4 regions of the Agrobacterium sp. 22-209-1 genome follow, and region 2 is predicted to be linked to each of the others. Evidence: predicted binding sites of a transcription regulator. Region 2 holds the regulator's gene; each other region holds the start of a gene.

Region 1 (4,289 bases), on a different contig from region 2:
CGTAGTTATATTTCAGCGAACCATCCGCATAGGGCGACGGCAGGTCGAACATCGCCCGGAAGATTTCCAGCGGACTATCGGGCACGAAGGTCTTCATGAAATCGAAGAAATAGGGCAGGCGCTCGAAAAACTTGCCTGAATTGGCCGCATTGGCGAAATTCAGGGAGGCGGCGAGGATGACGAGAAAGATCACGAGCGAAATGACGGTATAGATTCGTCGTGTCGCAAGCTGCTGTTGATAATGGCGCATGACCGTCCTGGACGATGCGCTCAACCCCTCGGGCGAGAGGGTACCATTGTGCAGTGTGGTCGCCATGCCGCTTTTCCTTTATTGGCAAAAGCGGCGGCGCCGTGGGGCACCGCCGCTTCCGGATATGATCTGAGGATCAGCCGCCGATAACGGACTTACGGGCGTCGATGATCGTCTGGTAGAAGGACGGATCGACCTTGATGTAGGCGGTGTTCTTGCCCTGGGTGAAGCCCTGGAAGCATGCGAGATCCTTCTTCGGCAGTTCCATGAAGAAGTCTTCGACCTTCTGCTTCATCGCGTCGCCGAGCTTGTTCGTAACCATCAGCGGACCGTTCGGGATCAGCGGCGACTTCCAGACTTCGACGATATCGTCCATGTCGAGGTTGCCCTTCTTGACCATCTGGTAGAGATTGCCGGCGGTGTAGCCTTCTTCCCACTTGCCAACGCCCGAACCGAAGGTGGTGCCAACGTCGAACTTCTTGTCGAGAACGGCGAGAACGAGGTTCTCATGGCCGCCGCCGAAGCCGGTTTCGGAGAAGTATTCCTTGACCGGAACACCGGTTTCCTTCGGGATGGCCACGTTCGGAACGAGGAAGCCGGAGGTGGAGTCCGGGTCGGCGAAGCCGATCTTCTTGCCCTTGGCGTCTGCCAGCGTCTTGATGCCGCTGTCCTTACGGGCAACCATGATCGTGTAATAACCGGTCGAACCGTCAGCGCCGGCCGTGGTCAGGATCGGGTCGACAGCCTTCGGGTCGGCCAGAGCGATCTTGGCGTAGGAGGATGCGCCCATGGAAGCGATGTCGATGGTGCCGCCGAGCAGGCCCTGGATAACGCCGTTATAGTCCGGCGACGGGAAAACCTGAACTTCGGAAACGCCGGTTGCAGCCTTGAGGCCATCGGCAACGCACTTGGTGTTGCGGATCTGGTCGGCTTCGTTTTCGGAACCGTCGAGACCGATGCGCAGAACCTTGACGTCCTGAGCCATGGCGGAACCGGCCAGAACGCCAAGGGCGACTGCCGAAAGAAGGACTTTCTTCAACATGGACTTTCTCCTGTTTCCCGGCGAGCCGGAGTTTGTTGTGAAATATTGGCCCTTGACGCGGGCGCAAACGATGCTGAGCGGTTCCTCAGAGCCCGGCGAGAGCGAGCGGTTCGGGACCGGCAGATTGCTGCACCGGACGCGCGGCAAGCTGCGCGCCGGGAATATTGATGCTGGTCGAGGTCATGGTCTCGTCGATGCCGGAGCCTTGCGAATCGGTTCCGTAGATTTCGGTGACGGCGGCAGCAGTGAGCTCGGCGGGCGTTCCATCGAAGACGACGCGGCCCTGCGACATGCCGATGATGCGTTCGCAATAATTGCGCGCCGTATCCAGCGTGTGAAGGTTGGTGATGACGGTGATGCCTTCGCGCTCGTTGATGTCGCGCAGCGCGTCCATCACGATCTTGGCATTGAGGGGGTCGAGGGAGGCGATCGGTTCATCGGCCAGGACCATCTTTGGAGACTGCATCAACGCACGCGCAATGGCGACGCGCTGCTGCTGGCCGCCGGAAAGCGTGCCTGCCGCCTGCATCGCCACATGTTCGATGCCGAGCCGCTCGAGCGCGGCGATAGCCATCAGCCGCTCCTCATGGGTGAAGATGTTGAAAAGGCTGAGCGCCGTTGAACGGTGGTTGAGGCGGCCGAGCATGACGTTGGTGAGCACATCGAGGCGGGGCACCAGATTGAACTGCTGGAAGATCATGGCGCAGTCGCGCTGCCAGTTGCGGAGCGCAGCACCCTTCAGTGCAGACACTTCGGTATCGTTGAAATGAATGGAGCCCGAAGACGGATCGACGAGGCGATTGATCATGCGCAGCAGCGTCGATTTTCCCGCACCTGAGCGCCCGATCACGCCGACCATCTGACCCTGCGGTATCTCGACATTTACGGAATCGACCGCAGTGTGGTTGCCGAAACGGCGCGTGACTTGCTTCAGGTGAAAGCTCATTTCCCCGTCCAATCTTCTTTTGACGGGGTTCGACGTAACAGCGGTGCGTGAAGCGTGAGTGTCAGTTTGATGAAGAAAATATTACATAATTCGCAGATACGACACCCGTGGGTTCGCCGACAAACCTTTCTTCTGGCTTGTCATGCGGTGGAAATCCTGCGTGGCATATCGGGAGCCGACAAACAGAAATCCCGGGACATGACCCCGGGACTGCAATTGCTTCGGTATAGGCGGGAGTTTACCCGCCATATTTCGCCACGAAATCCTCGGCGGCGAGTGTGCGGAAATCATCCAGCGCGCTGCGCAGCCTCGCATGGTCCCAATCCCACCAATTCAGTTCATCCATGCGCTTGCCAAGCTCCGCGGTAAAACGCTCGCGGATCAGCCGGGCGGGCACGCCGCCGACGATGGTGTAGGGCGCAACATCTTTGGAAACGACCGCCCCGGCCCCGACGACTGCACCGTTCCCCACCGTGACGCCGGGCAGGATGGTCGCACCGTGGCCGATCCAGACATCGTGGCCGATCACCACCCGTTTGGCACGCCGGGCGGCGAAGAAATCTGTTTCATCTTCGGCGTCGTCCCAGTAGCTGCGGGCGCGATAGGTGAAATGGTGCAATGTCGCCCGCTGCATCGGATGATTGGTGGCGTTGATGCGGACGGAAGCGGCGATGTTGACGAATTTGCCGATGGTGGCGCACCAGATCGCGCCATCCTGCATGACATAGGAGTAATCGTCCATCTCGACCTCCTCAAGGCGGCAGCGCTCCGAAATTTCGGTATAGCGGCCGATCGAGGAATTGGTGACGCGGGCACTTTCGTGGATGACGGGTTCGAGACCGACCTTGACGCTCATGCCGCTGCCTTTCGCGGAGAGAACTGCGAGACGTCGAGAATGCGGTCGGCCACGGCTTCGCGCACTTCTTCGTCATGGAAAATGCCAAGCAAGGCGGTCCCCTTGCGCTTCTTTTCGGCGATCATCTCAACGACGACCCGCCGATTGGCGGCATCCAGTGAGGCGGTGGGTTCGTCGAGAAGCAGGATGGCGTGATCGGTGATGAAACCGCGTGCGATATTCACACGCTGCTGCTCACCGCCGGAAAAGGTTGCCGGCGGCAGCGACCATAATTCCTTCGGCAGGTTGAGCTTCGAAAGCAGCGCCGCTGCCTGCTCGCGCGCCTCCTCGACCGCAACCTTGCGGGCAAAAAGCGGCTCGGCGACGACGTCTATTGCTGGAACGCGTGGCACGGTGCGCAGGAACTGGCTGACATAACCAATCGTGCGGTGGCGTATTTCGAGGATCGTGCGCGGCGAGGCATTGCCGATATCGACGACCTGGCCCTCATGACGAACGAGAATCTGCCCGCTGTCGATGGCGTAGTTGCCATAGAGCATTTTCAGGATCGAGCTTTTGCCGATGCCCGAAGGGCCGCCGAGCACGACGCATTCGCCGCTAGAGACGGAGAAATTGACATCGCGAACGACTGGCAGCTCGATACCGTCGCGAAGATGCATGGTGAAGCTTTTGAAGACTTCCGAAACGATGAGAGGCGTCGTCATGGTGGGTTCTTTCTTTCTGCGCGTGATTTTGTCCGAAAACCGGGGACCATTTTTCGGAATCGCGCGGCTAGACCTGCAAGATGGAGGAAACGAGCAATTGCGTGTAAGGCTCGCGCGGGTCGTCCAGCACGCGGTCGGTGAGGCCATGTTCGATGACGTCACCACCCTTCATCACCATCATGCGGTGAGAGAGAAGTCGCGCCACCGCGAGATCATGGGTGACCACGACGACCGCAAGACCGAGATCGTTGACGAGGCCGCGAACCAGATCGAGCAGACGTGCCTGTACCGAGACATCGAGGCCGCCGGTCGGTTCGTCCATGAAGACGAGGCGCGGCGATGTGACGAGGTTGCGGGCGATCTGCAGGCGCTGGCGCATGCCGCCGGAAAAGGCGCGCGGCTGATCGTCGATACGGTCGGTGCCGATTTCCACCCGTTCCAGCCATTCACTGGCCGATTGGCGGATGTTGCCGTAATGACGGTTGCCGACC
Region 2 (4,289 bases):
AAGCGGCCAGCTCGGCAAACATTTCAATACCGGCATCTTCTTCAACGGCGCGTCGAGCCGTCCGGAAGCGGCGGGTGTGGGTGTGGCGCTGATCGGCTCCTTCTACATGATGCTGATCGTGCTGGTGCTGTCATTGCCGATCGGCGTCGCGGCCTCCATCTATCTCGAGGAATTCGCCCCGAAGAACCGTCTGACGGATCTTATCGAGGTGAATATCAACAATCTCGCGGCCGTTCCTTCGATTGTTTACGGTCTGCTCGGCCTCTCGGTCTTCATCAACTTCATGGGCTTTCCGCGCTCGGCCTCGCTGGTCGGCGGCCTCGTCCTGACGCTGATGACCCTGCCGACGATCATCATCGCGACGCGCGCTGCCCTGAAGGCCGTGCCGCCGTCTATCCGCGCCGCCGCCCTCGGCCTCGGCGCTTCCAAGATGCAGACGATCTTCCACCATGTGCTGCCGCTCGCCATGCCCGGCATCCTCACCGGCACCATCATCGGTCTCGCCCACGCGCTGGGGGAAACGGCGCCGCTGCTCCTGATCGGCATGGTGGCATTCGTCGCGAATTACCCGACAACGCCGATGGATCCGTCCACGGCCCTGCCGGTGCAGATTTACATGTGGGCGAACGAAGCCGAGCGTGCCTTTGTCGAAAGGACATCCGGCGCTATCATCATCCTGCTTTTGTTCCTCATTGTCATGAATGTTGGCGCAATCCTGTTGCGTCGCCGCTTCGAACGGCGCTGGTAGAGGGAGATTGAGCAATGAACATGTTGTCGGAAGCAGCAGTTGAAAAGGCGCTGGACAAGAAAATGAATGAAGTCTCATACAAGATGATCGGCAAGGACGTTTCGGTTTATTACGGCGAAAAGCGTGCGCTCTACGACGTGAACCTGAATGTTCGCGAAAATACGGTGACGGCGCTGATCGGCCCGTCTGGCTGCGGTAAATCCACCTTCCTGCGCACCCTGAACCGCATGAACGACACGATCGACGGTTGCCGGGTGACCGGAAAAATCACGCTCGACACCGACGATATCTACGATCAGGCAATCGATGTCGTGGAATTGCGCGCCCGCGTCGGCATGGTGTTCCAGAAGCCGAACCCTTTCCCGAAGTCGATCTACGAAAACATTTCCTACGGTCCGCGCATCCATGGTCTCGCCCGCAACAAGGCGGATATGGACCAGATCGTCGAGCAGAGCCTGCAGAAGGCCGGCCTCTGGAACGAAGTGAAGGATCGCCTGCAGGAATCCGGCACGGGTCTTTCCGGCGGTCAGCAACAGCGCCTGTGCATCGCCCGCGCGGTTGCCGTCAGCCCGGAAGTGATCCTGATGGACGAACCCTGCTCGGCGCTCGACCCTATCGCGACCGCAAAGGTCGAGGAACTGATCCACGAGCTGCGCACCAATTACACCATCGTCATCGTCACGCACTCCATGCAGCAGGCGGCGCGTGTTTCCCAGCGCACGGCCATGTTCCACCTTGGTCACCTTGTCGAGGAAAACGAAACCGACAAGATGTTCACCAATCCGGACGACCAGCGCACGCAGGATTACATCATGGGCCGCTTCGGCTGATCCCGGCCGGCGCTTTATCGAAACCGAACAAGACTGGTGCCTCTGCCGTGCCCGCTTCCGGGCACGCGCATGCAGGCCAAGCCGGAGGACTAGACCATGACGCAGACAACGACCCATTCGCATATTCTGTCGGCATATGACGACGAACTGAAATTCCTGACGCGCCGTATCGCCGAAATGGGCGGTCTGGCGGAACAGATGTGCGCCGATGCCGTGCGTGCGCTCGTCAACTCCGACGCCGCACTCGCCCAGAAGGTCATTTCCGACGACGCGATCCTCGATCATTCCGAGCGTGAGATCGGCGACAAGGCCATCGTCACCATCGCCAGGCGCCAGCCGATGGCGGCAGACCTTCGCGAGATCATCGGCACGCTACGTATTGCAGCGGACCTCGAACGTGTTGGCGACCTCGGTAAGAATACTGCCAAGCGTGTCATCGCGGTTGCCGGCACCGGCGTGCCGCGCAAGCTCGCCCGTGGCATCGAACACCTCTCGGAACTGGCGCTGGTACAGCTCAAGGAAGTCCTCGACGTCTATTCGACACGTTCGGCGGAGAAGGCAAATGCCATCCGCGAGCGCGACGAAGAAATCGACGCCATGTACACGTCGCTCTTCCGTGAGCTTTTGACCTACATGATGGAAGATCCGCGCAACATCACTACCTGCACGCATCTTCTGTTCTGCGCCAAGAACATCGAGCGTATCGGCGACCACGCCACCAATATCGCCGAGACGATCTATTACATGACCACCGGCAGCCAGCCGGAAGGCGAGCGTCCTAAGGATGACAGTTCCAACACGCTCGGTTCGGTGACCGAGTAACAGACAGGCAGCGGCTTGCGGAGTTAGTATATGGTGCCCAAGATTGCAGTTGTGGAAGATGAGGAAGCGCTGAGCGTGCTGCTTCGTTACAATCTCGAGGCTGAGGGATATGACGTCGACACGATACCCCGTGGAGACGAGGCCGAAATTCGGCTGCAGGAACGTATTCCAGACCTTCTTATCCTGGATTGGATGCTTCCCGGCGTTTCCGGTATCGAACTGTGCCGTCGGCTCAGAATGCGGCCGGAAACCGAACGCCTGCCCATCATCATGCTGACGGCGCGCGGTGAGGAAAGCGAAAGGGTTCGCGGCCTCGCCACCGGCGCCGACGATTATGTCGTCAAGCCGTTCTCGACACCGGAACTCATGGCCCGGGTCAAGGCCATGCTGCGCCGGGCTCGCCCCGAGGTTCTGTCTTCGGTGCTGAAATGCGGCGATATCGAACTGGATCGCGAGACCCATCGCGTTCACCGCAAGAGCCGCGAAGTGCGCCTCGGCCCAACGGAGTTCCGCCTGCTGGAATTCCTGATGACTTCTCCCGGCCGGGTGTTTTCCCGCTCACAATTGCTGGATGGCGTCTGGGGTCACGATATCTATGTGGACGAACGCACCGTCGACGTGCATGTCGGACGTCTGCGCAAGGCGCTCAATTTTTCGCATATGCAAGATGTCATCCGCACCGTGCGCGGCGCCGGATATTCAATGGAAGCCTGAGGAAACCGAAACCGATGGTTTCACTCGGGAAAAATTCCCAAAATTCAGAAGGCCCGCAGCCGGGATGGTGGCGGGCCTTCTGAATTCGAACCTTGCCCAACGCGTGTCCTTGTTGTTTTTGAAGGCAACAGACGGTCTGCTAAGAGTCGGATTGCGCGGTGAAACCAGACAGGAGGGATGGCGCGGCACGTCGCCGACGAACTCAAAGTATTTGCCGCAAGGGCGCGTCGCGATTTTACATCCGCAGAAGGCGGAAGAAGAGGAATTGGGAGCGCCTCTCAAACAGCGTGCGCCCATTCCGGGACCGCCTTGAGTTTTGCCATAAAAAAACGGGCCCGAAGGCCCGTAGTTTTTGAGTGTCGAATGCGTGCCGCAACACTCAAGCTTTGCGACGTTCGCTTACCGGCTGGTAGGCGAGTTTCGCATGGAACTTGCAATAGGGTGAAGATTCCAGCGCTTCACAACCGCAGAAATGGAAATCGTCTTTCAAGGGATCGCCGACCGGCCATTTGCAGGTGCGCTCCGTCAGTTCCGTCAACGTCAGGCGACGGGAAATCGGGGTGACGACGTTTCTGGAAGGAACGTAATCGAGGACTTCCGCGGTCTCGATGCCGATCTCTTCCTGAAGAGCCGTTGCTGCGTTGGAACGGGTCAGAACCCGAGCAGGCGCTGTGCCGACACGGCCCGCGAAATTCGTCGCGCGCGGGGCAGGAGCGGCGGCGCGCTTGGGCGCGGAACGCGCCGAAGTGACCGGGCCGCCGGCCTTGACGCGACCCGGCAGGTTGAGGCGGTGGACCTTGCCGATGACGGCATTACGGCTGACACCGCCCAGCTGCGCTGCTATCTGGCTGGCGCTAAGTCCCTCGGACCACAATTTCTTGAGTTTTTCGACCCGTTCGTCTGTCCAGTTCATGCCGCTTCTCCGCTCGTCGCGTATAATGTCGGCAGAATCCATCTCCGCCTCGCGGGCGTGCCGCGAGCGTGGTTTCTGCCTGATTTTCGGTGACTAGTTCCGCCGCAATGCAGTCTAGTAATTAGCGATTAACCTAGTGCCACGCAGACTCCGTGGCAAGAGTCGTGGGAATCATCTCGAATCGATTTTCCGGTTTTCCCCAACTTGCTGGCGAGTTGAGTCTGAAAGGCAACACCTTGGGCCTCATCCGCCGCCACCTACT
Region 3 (4,289 bases), on a different contig from region 2:
TCCAGTCGATGAAGAAGGCCAAGAAGGCGAACCCGCTCTTCCTGCTCGACGAAATCGACAAGATGGGCATGGATTTCCGTGGCGATCCGTCGTCGGCACTGCTGGAGGTTCTCGATCCGGAACAGAACTCCACCTTCATGGATCATTACCTGGAAGTGGAATACGACCTGTCCGACGTGATGTTCGTGACCACGGCCAACACGTTGAACATTCCCGGCCCGCTGATGGACCGCATGGAAGTGATCCGCATCGCCGGTTACACGGAAGACGAAAAGCGCGAAATCGCAAAGCGTCACCTGTTGCCCAAGGCGATCAAGGAGCATGCCCTGCGTCCAGAAGAGTTCTCGGTCACCGATGATGCCCTGATGGTCGTCATCCAGCAATACACCCGCGAAGCGGGCGTGCGCAGCTTCGAACGCGAGCTGATGAAGCTGGCGCGCAAGGCTGTCACCGAGATCATCAAGGGCAAGGTCAAGTCCGTGGAAGTCACCGCTGCAAACGTTCCCGACTATCTGGGCGTGCCGCGGTTCCGCCATGGCGAAGCCGAGCGCGAGGATCAGGTCGGTGTCGTCACCGGTCTAGCCTGGACGGAAGTCGGCGGTGAGTTGCTCACCATCGAAGGCGTGATGATGCCGGGCAAGGGCCGCATGACGGTTACTGGCAACCTCAAGGAAGTGATGAAGGAATCCATTTCGGCGGCGGCATCCTATGTCCGCTCGCGCGCCGTGGATTTCGGCATCGAACCGCCGCGCTTCGACAAGAGTGACATCCACGTTCACGTTCCTGAAGGGGCAACTCCGAAGGACGGACCGTCTGCCGGTGTTGCCATGGCAACTGCCATCGTCTCCATCATGACCGGTATTCCGGTCTCGAAGGATGTGGCGATGACGGGCGAGATCACGCTTCGTGGTCGCGTGTTGCCGATCGGCGGCCTGAAGGAAAAGCTGCTTGCGGCTCTGCGCGGCGGCATCAAGAAGGTGCTGATCCCGGAAGAAAACGCCAAGGATCTGGCGGAGATTCCGGATAACGTGAAGAACGAGATGGAAATCATTCCGGTGTCGCGTATGGGCGAGGTTATCAAGCACGCTCTTATCCGCCAGCCGGAACCCATCGAGTGGGACGGCAGCATCGAGACGCCGGTGATCGCAACCGTCGAAGGTGTTGATGACGGCAACCAGACGATCGCCCATTGATACATGCATCGTCGCGAAGGCGGGAATCGCCTTTCGCGGCGGGCAGCGCATAGAATCAATGCGTTAGGTGTCGGAGTGCTTGCGCGGTGCTCAGCTCTGCGCAACTGATGCCAAATTGGCACGAATATGTGGAAGGCCGGCAGAAATGTCGGCCTTTTTTGTGAAAAAAACTCCAGACCCCTTGTTTTTCAGGCGATTCCAGCGCTTTTGAGTTGCTGCGCGCGGATGTGAATGTATTCTGCGCCGGCTTAATTTTAGTCGTTTCAAACCATTGAAAGGGGTGGAAACATGAACAAGAACGAGCTCGTCTCTGCTGTTGCCGAAAAGGCTGGTCTCACGAAGGCAGATGCTGCTTCCGCTGTTGATGCCGTATTCGAAACCGTACAGAACGAACTGAAGAGCGGTGGCGACATCCGTCTCGCTGGCTTCGGCAGCTTCTCCGTTAGCCGTCGTGAAGCCTCCAAGGGTCGTAACCCTTCCACGGGTGCTGAAGTCGATATCCCGGCTCGCAACGTACCGAAGTTTTCCGCAGGCAAGGGCCTGAAGGACGCCGTCAACTCGTAAGGTTTCCGGAAAGCTGCAACGCCCGGCGGCGGGCGGGCGGCTTTTCAGGTTCACGAGGAAACATGTTTTGATGCCCTGACGCCGTCACATCGACGCTAAAGCGGGTGGTGTTTCGAAACGCGGAATGTGCGCATAAACGCGAAAGCCCGGCTCCAGCAGTCGGGCTTTTTGATTCTCCCGCAAGGAAATGTCATGCCACTGTCATGTCTTTGACGCAGAAGCCATGGGGTATTTCTGGACCCAAGGGGGATTAAAATGGCGTTCCGATTTTCTCAAATGGCTTTGACTGCAGCTCTGCTTGCGTCCGCGGCCATCCCGGCCGCTGCCGAGCCGGTTTTCAACCGCATTGCATCGTTCCCGGTGGCAAAAAACCTTCCCGCGGACAAGGACGCCAAGTCTGTCACTTCGGCTGAAATCATCACCGCCAGCGAAGACGGCAAGACGCTGATTTATTCGGACAGCCCGCTTGGCGGCATCGGTTTCATCGACATCACAGACGCCAAGGCTCCAAAGGCCGGCGGCGCATTGTTGCTGGAAGGCGAGCCGACCTCCGTTGCCGTTGCCGGTCTCAAGGTACTGGCTGGCGTCAATACGTCGGAAAGTCGTGCCAAGCCTTCCGGCAAGCTGGTGACGGTCGATCTCGCCACGAAGAAGGTTGAGGCAAGCTGCGACCTCGGCGGCCAACCCGATTCCGTCGCCGTTTCCCCGGACAAGACCTTTGCCGCCATCGCGATCGAAAACGAGCGCGATGAAGAGGTGAACGAAGGCGCCCTGCCGCAGATGCCAGCCGGTTACCTCGTCACCGTCGGCCTGAAGGATGGTGTTGCCGACTGCGCGACGCTGAAGAAGATCGACGTTACCGGTCTCGCTGAAATTTCCCCGGAGGATCCGGAACCGGAATTTGTTTCCATCAACGCCAATGGCGAGATCGCGCTGACGCTGCAGGAAAACAACCATATCGTCATCATCGACGGCAAGACCGGCACCGTGAAGACGCATTTCTCCGCCGGCACCGTCAATCTGGAAGGCATCGATACCAAAACCGATGGACAGCTGAAGTTCACCGACAAGCAGGAAGGCCGCAAGCGCGAGCCGGATGCCGTGAAGTGGCTGGACAATGACCGTATCGTCATCGCCAATGAGGGCGACTGGCAGGGCGGCTCGCGCGGCTTCACCATCTTCGACAAGACCGGCAAGCTTCTTTATGAGGCCGGCACCTCGCTCGAGTACGCGGTTGCCGCCATCGGCCACTATCCGGAAAAGCGTTCCAAGGCCAAGGGGATCGAGCCCGAGGGTCTGGAGGCGGCGACCTTCGATGGTCAGAAGTATTTCTTCGTGCTTGCCGAGCGCGCCTCCGTTGCCGCTGTTTACAAGGATACCGGCGCAGAGCCGCAACTGACCCAGCTCCTGCCTTCGGGAATTTCGCCGGAAGGCGCAGTCGCCATCCCGTCGCGCAACCTCCTAGCCACGGCCAATGAGGTTGATCTGATCGAAGACGGCGGCGTCCGCTCGCATGTCATGCTTTATGAGCGTGCTGAAGGCGAAGCAGCCTATCCGCAGCTCGTCTCCGCGACAGTCGATGGTGCGCCGATCGGTTGGGGTGCGCTCTCGGGTCTGGTCGGCGATGCCGAAAAGCCCGGCATTCTCTATGCCGTGTCCGATTCGGTCTATGGCAATCAGCCGTCGATCTTTACCATTGATGCGACGAAAAAGCCTGCTGTCATCACCAGCGTGCTGCGCGTCAAGCGTGACGGCGTCGCCGCCCAGAAGCTTGATATCGAAGGCATCACGCTGGACGGCAAGGGCGGTTTCTGGCTGGCCTCTGAAGGCGATAGCGCCAAGCTCGTTCCGCATGCGCTTTATAACGTTAACGCCAAGGGTGAAATCAAGGCCGAGATCGCGCTGCCGAAGGAGCTGCTCGCCAGCGATACCCGCTTCGGTTTCGAAGGCGTGACGATGATCGGTAAAGGCGACGATGCGACGCTGTGGATGGCCGTGCAGCGTGAATGGGGCACGGACGAGAAGGGCTTCGTCAAGCTCGTCTCCTATAATCCGAAGTCCAAGGAGTGGGGCGCTGTGCGTTACCCGCTCGACAAGACTGAGGCAGGCTGGGTCGGCCTTTCTGAAATCACCGCGCAGGGCGACTATGTCTATATCATCGAGCGCGACAACCAGATCGGCGACAAGGCCAAGATCAAGAAGCTCTACCGCGTTGCTATCGCCGACCTGAAGCCGGGCAAGATCCGCGGCGAGCTGCCGCTGGTGACCAAGCAGGAAGCCCACGACTTCCTGCCCGACCTCAAGGCCCAGACCAACGGCTACGTCGTCGACAAGCTGGAAGGCTTCACCTTTGACAAGGCTGGAGCCGCCTATGCCGTGACAGACAATGACGGCGTCGATGATTCCTCCGGCGAGACGCTGTTCTTCAAGGTTGAGATGAAGGCGATCAACTGATTGCGCCGAACTGTATCGAAAAAAGAGAAAAGCCGGGCGATGCCCGGCTTTTTATTTGGCGAAGAGAACCACCAGGGC
Region 4 (4,289 bases), on a different contig from region 2:
CGCACGCCCATATGGTCGATCTGGTTGACGATGGCCGCCGGCGAAACGCCGCGCCCGCGCCCGAGCTTCATCTGCGCGCCGCGCACGGCGGAGCCGAGAATATACATGCCCGCCAGAAAATCCGCGCCGTTCTGCACGACGGCCTTGCCGACAGGCGCAAAAATACGTTCGGCAAGCCCCGCTTTCGCAGCGGCCGCGCCCTCCATTTCCACTTTTTCGGGCAATTGGGAAATGACCTCTTCGATACGGTCATTGCCCGTCACGGTGACGGTGGCGCCATTTGCCTCCAGGTCCCTGCGCAGGCGCTGAATGATCCATGCGCCGGTCGTATCGATGGCCTCGACGGAAGAAAGATCGATTTCCACCGGGCCGGTGGATTTGCTTTTTTCGATCTTTTCAAGACTGGAGAAAATACCGGAGAGATTGCTGTTGCGCCAGGAACCGCTCAGGGCAAAACGCGAACCGCCGCCGGAGACGTTATCGTCTTCGGTGATTGCGGCCGGGTTCGCCTGTTGCCGTGTGTCCTGTTCTTGCATAATGCTCCGAGCGAGTGCAGTCGTTACGAGATTCTTAATGGTTTCATAACGGTTTGACCTTCGGCAAGCCACAGTGACGGCCGACAATTCGCGATAAATTTGGCGTCATGTGTCTTTTGACGCCTGTTAGGAAGTGAAAAAACATGCCCCGTTACCTTCAAGCCACAACAGAACGTTTCCCCGTGGCTGGCAGCTTCACCATTTCACGCGGCACCCGCACGCATGCGGATGTCGTAACGTGTACCATCCGCGATGGTTCCTTTACCGGCAGAGGTGAATGTGTGCCCTATCCGCGTTATGGCGAAAGCATCGAGGGCGTCATCGCCGATATCGAGGCGATGGCGGAACAGATCGCCGGCGGCGTGACACGACAGGAACTACAGCAGGCGATGCAACCCGGCGCCGCCCGCAATGCGGTCGATTGCGCGCTATGGGACCTCGAGGCCAAGATCAGCGGCAAGACTGTTGCCACACGCATCCTTGGACAGGCGGCAAAGCCGCTCGTCACCGCCTATACCATCTCGCTTGCCGACCCGGAGACCATGGCCGCGAAAACGGCGGAAAACGCAGGCCGCCCGCTGCTGAAGATCAAGACCGGCACGGCAGATGACGAGGCGCGTCTAAGGGCCGTGCGCGCCGCCGCACCCGAAGCGCGCATCATCATCGACGCCAATGAGGGCTGGAATGACTATAATATCGAATATTATCTGCGGCTTGCGGCAGAGCTGAAGATATCGCTCATCGAGCAGCCGCTACCCGCCGGCAAGGATGACATCCTCGCCCGCATCGACCATCCGGTGCTGATCTGCGCCGATGAAAGCGTGCATTCCACCAGGGACCTCGCCGGCCTTCGCGACCGTTACGATGCAATCAACATCAAGCTCGACAAGACCGGCGGCCTGACTGAAGCGCTTGTCATGAAAGCGGAAGCGGAACGGCTCGGCTTCACCATCATGGTGGGCTGCATGCTCGGCACCTCGCTCGGCATGGCGCCGGCCGTGCTGGCGGCGCAGGGTGCGGCCTTCGCCGATCTCGATGGGCCGCTATTGTTGGCGCACGATCGTGATCCGGGGTTGGTTTATGAGGGTTCGCTGGTTTATCCGGCGCGGCCGGAACTGTGGGGGTGAGCCCCTAAAATTAAAACCAGATGAGGTGCGCCGCCACCGCGTATTTCTTCTCCCCGCCGGGGAGAAGGTGGCCCGAAGGGTCGGATGAGGGGGAAACGTAGCCGAATTTCGGAGAGCTTGCCCCCTCATCCCGCTGCCGCGACCTTCTCCCCGGCGGGGAGAAGAAACAAGCGGCATCCACTCGTACCACACGAGCGCGCATTGATCGCAAGGAAACACCGAAGGCTAGGTATCCCTTTAGCTCGCAGGCCCAATCAGGCCGCGTGCTTGCCAATCAAACCCGGAATATCCACCGGCTCCATCTCGTCCGATACCTGTTCGGCGGTAACGTCGCTCGTCTGCATCCAGGTGATCAGCTCGAAGCTGCCATCGGCGTTTTCGGCAATCGCCGTGCAGCTTTCCACCCAGTCGCCGGTGTTGATGTAGCGGATGCCGTCCATGTCTTCCATGACAGCGTGGTGAATGTGACCACAGATGACGCCATCGACATTGTTGCGCCGCGCCTCTTCGGCGACCACGCGCTGGAATTCTCCGATGAAGTTGACGGCGTGTTTCACCTGCAGCTTGGCCCAGGCCGAAAACGACCAGTAAGGCAGGCCGATGCGGCGGCGCACGGCGGCAATCGCGATGTTGAGCGCAATTGCCGCGTCATAGGCCCAGTCGCCGAGATAAGCGAGCAGGCGGGCGTTGCGCACCACCACGTCGAATTCGTCGCCATGGATGACGAGGTATTTCTTGCCGTCGCCCGCCTCGTGGATCATGCGTTCGGCCACTTCGATACCGCCGAAATGCATGCCAGGGAACTCCCGCAGGAATTCATCGTGATTGCCCGGAATATAAACGATGCGGGTGCCCTTGCGAGCCTTGCGCAGAAGCTTCTGCACCACGTCGTTGCAGCCCTGCGGCCAGTACCAGCTGCGGCGCAGGCGCCAGCCGTCGACGATGTCGCCGACGAGAATGATCGTTTCGGCTTCGTGGTATTTCAGGAAGTCGAGCAGATAATCCGTCTTGGCCGCCTTGGAGCCGAGATGAACATCCGAAATGAAAAGCGTTCTGAACTGTCTGGTTTCGATTTGACCGGCCACGGATTTCATCCCCCTGTTCGGTTGCGTCCCTGCGGCTTTCTTACCTCTCAGAACCAGACTCGTGTTTCAGCAACATGACAGCGGCGGTTTTTTGTATGGAATATGACGGATAGCTTCACGAAAACGCGAATAAGCCATGCCCGCATTTGCATAAGGAGGCGGTAAATAACGGCTGTACCACGGGGAAGTTTGTTGTATTCAGGGGGCCGGAATTGAACCAGACATGACGGTGGAAGAATGACCTCTCACGATAAGAACAACACGCCCGCCAACACGGCAAAGGCCGACATCGAGGAACAGGCGCTCTTTTTCCACCGCTACCCGCGCCCCGGCAAGCTGGAAATCCAGGCCACCAAGCCGCTCGGCAACCAGCGCGATCTGGCGCTCGCCTATTCGCCGGGTGTGGCCGCCCCGTGCCTCGCCATCCACGAGAACCCCGAAATGGCGGCTGAATATACCGCGCGCGCCAATCTCGTTGCCGTCATTTCCAACGGCACGGCGGTGCTCGGTCTTGGCAATATCGGCCCGCTCGCTTCCAAGCCTGTGATGGAAGGCAAGGCCGTTCTCTTCAAGAAATTCGCCGGCATCGACGTGTTCGATATCGAGATCGACGCACCCGGCATCAACGACATGGTCTCCACCATCGCGGCGCTGGAGCCCACCTTCGGCGGCATCAACCTTGAGGACATCAAGGCGCCGGAATGTTTCGAAGTGGAGCGCCAGCTGCGCGAGAAGATGAACATTCCGGTCTTCCACGACGATCAGCACGGCACTGCGATCATCGTCGCCGCCGCCGTCACCAATGCGCTGGAACTGGCCGGAAAATCTCTGTCCAGCGTCAAGATCGTCGCCTCGGGCGCCGGTGCAGCTGCCCTTGCCTGCCTCAACCTGCTCGTCGCCATGGGCGCGAAGAAGGAAAACATCTGGGTCCACGACATCGAAGGCCTCGTTTATGACGGCCGCAACACGTTGATGGACGAGTGGAAGGAAGTTTACGCCCAGAAGACCGACAAGCGCGTGCTGGCCGAAACCATCGACGGCGCGGATGTCTTCCTCGGCCTTTCGGCCGCCGGCGTGCTGAAGCCGGAACTGCTCGAGCGCATGGCGGCAAACCCGCTGATCCTGGCGCTTGCCAACCCCAATCCGGAAATCATGCCGGAAGCGGCGCGTGCTGCCCGTCCGGATGCGATGATCTGCACCGGCCGTTCGGATTTCCCGAACCAGGTCAATAACGTCCTCTGCTTCCCCTATATCTTCCGCGGCGCGCTGGATTGCGGCGCAACCACGATCAATGAAGAAATGAAGATGGCCGCAGTGCAGGCCATCGCGGAACTCGCGCGTGAGGAAGTCTCCGAAGTGGCCGCCAAGGCCTATAGCGGCGAAACGCCGATCTTCGGCCCAACCTACCTCATCCCCTCGCCCTTCGATCCGCGCCTCATCCTGCGCATCGCCCCTGCGGTCGCCCGTGCCGCCGCCGCAAGCGGTGTCGCCGCCCGGCCGATCACCGATTTCGAAGCCTATCTCGACCAGCTGAACCGTTT

The links. The regulator PhoB, encoded in region 2, activates phosphate uptake and scavenging genes when phosphate is short. The targets are predictions, from matches to a motif close to TGTCATNNANCTGTCAT.
Region 1: a site for PhoB is predicted at 2,297-2,313, ahead of phnC (phosphonate ABC transporter ATP-binding protein). Genes of this name have one in related genera too.
Region 3: a site for PhoB is predicted at 1,946-1,962, ahead of ACQZ48_RS11320 (esterase-like activity of phytase family protein). Genes of this name have one in related genera too.
Region 4: a site for PhoB is predicted at 2,812-2,828, ahead of ACQZ48_RS18940 (UDP-2,3-diacylglucosamine diphosphatase). Genes of this name have one in related genera too.

The regions. Positions count from the first base shown of each region.
Region 1 covers NZ_JBNWCH010000007.1:126,505-130,793, reverse strand. Annotated here, with positions in the region: gene phnE (phosphonate ABC transporter, permease protein PhnE) at 1-316, opposite strand, end outside; gene phnD (phosphonate ABC transporter substrate-binding protein) at 387-1,292, opposite strand; gene phnC (phosphonate ABC transporter ATP-binding protein) at 1,378-2,238, opposite strand; gene ACQZ48_RS16720 (DapH/DapD/GlmU-related protein) at 2,477-3,094, opposite strand; gene phnL (phosphonate C-P lyase system protein PhnL) at 3,091-3,798, opposite strand; gene phnK (phosphonate C-P lyase system protein PhnK) at 3,866-4,289, opposite strand, start outside.
Region 2 covers NZ_JBNWCH010000017.1:7,614-11,902, reverse strand. Annotated here, with positions in the region: gene pstA (phosphate ABC transporter permease PstA) at 1-748, shown strand, start outside; gene pstB (phosphate ABC transporter ATP-binding protein PstB) at 763-1,578, shown strand; gene phoU (phosphate signaling complex protein PhoU) at 1,675-2,400, shown strand; gene phoB (phosphate regulon transcriptional regulator PhoB) at 2,431-3,114, shown strand; gene ACQZ48_RS22795 (GcrA family cell cycle regulator) at 3,494-4,027, opposite strand.
Region 3 covers NZ_JBNWCH010000004.1:33,269-37,557, forward strand. Annotated here, with positions in the region: gene lon (endopeptidase La) at 1-1,193, shown strand, start outside; gene hupB (DNA-binding protein HupB) at 1,482-1,757, shown strand; gene ACQZ48_RS11320 (esterase-like activity of phytase family protein) at 2,013-4,211, shown strand.
Region 4 covers NZ_JBNWCH010000009.1:163,477-167,765, reverse strand. Annotated here, with positions in the region: gene ACQZ48_RS18950 (MlaE family lipid ABC transporter permease subunit) at 1-536, opposite strand, end outside; gene dgcA (N-acetyl-D-Glu racemase DgcA) at 680-1,663, shown strand; gene ACQZ48_RS18940 (UDP-2,3-diacylglucosamine diphosphatase) at 1,918-2,757, opposite strand; gene ACQZ48_RS18935 (NADP-dependent malic enzyme) at 2,986-4,289, shown strand, end outside.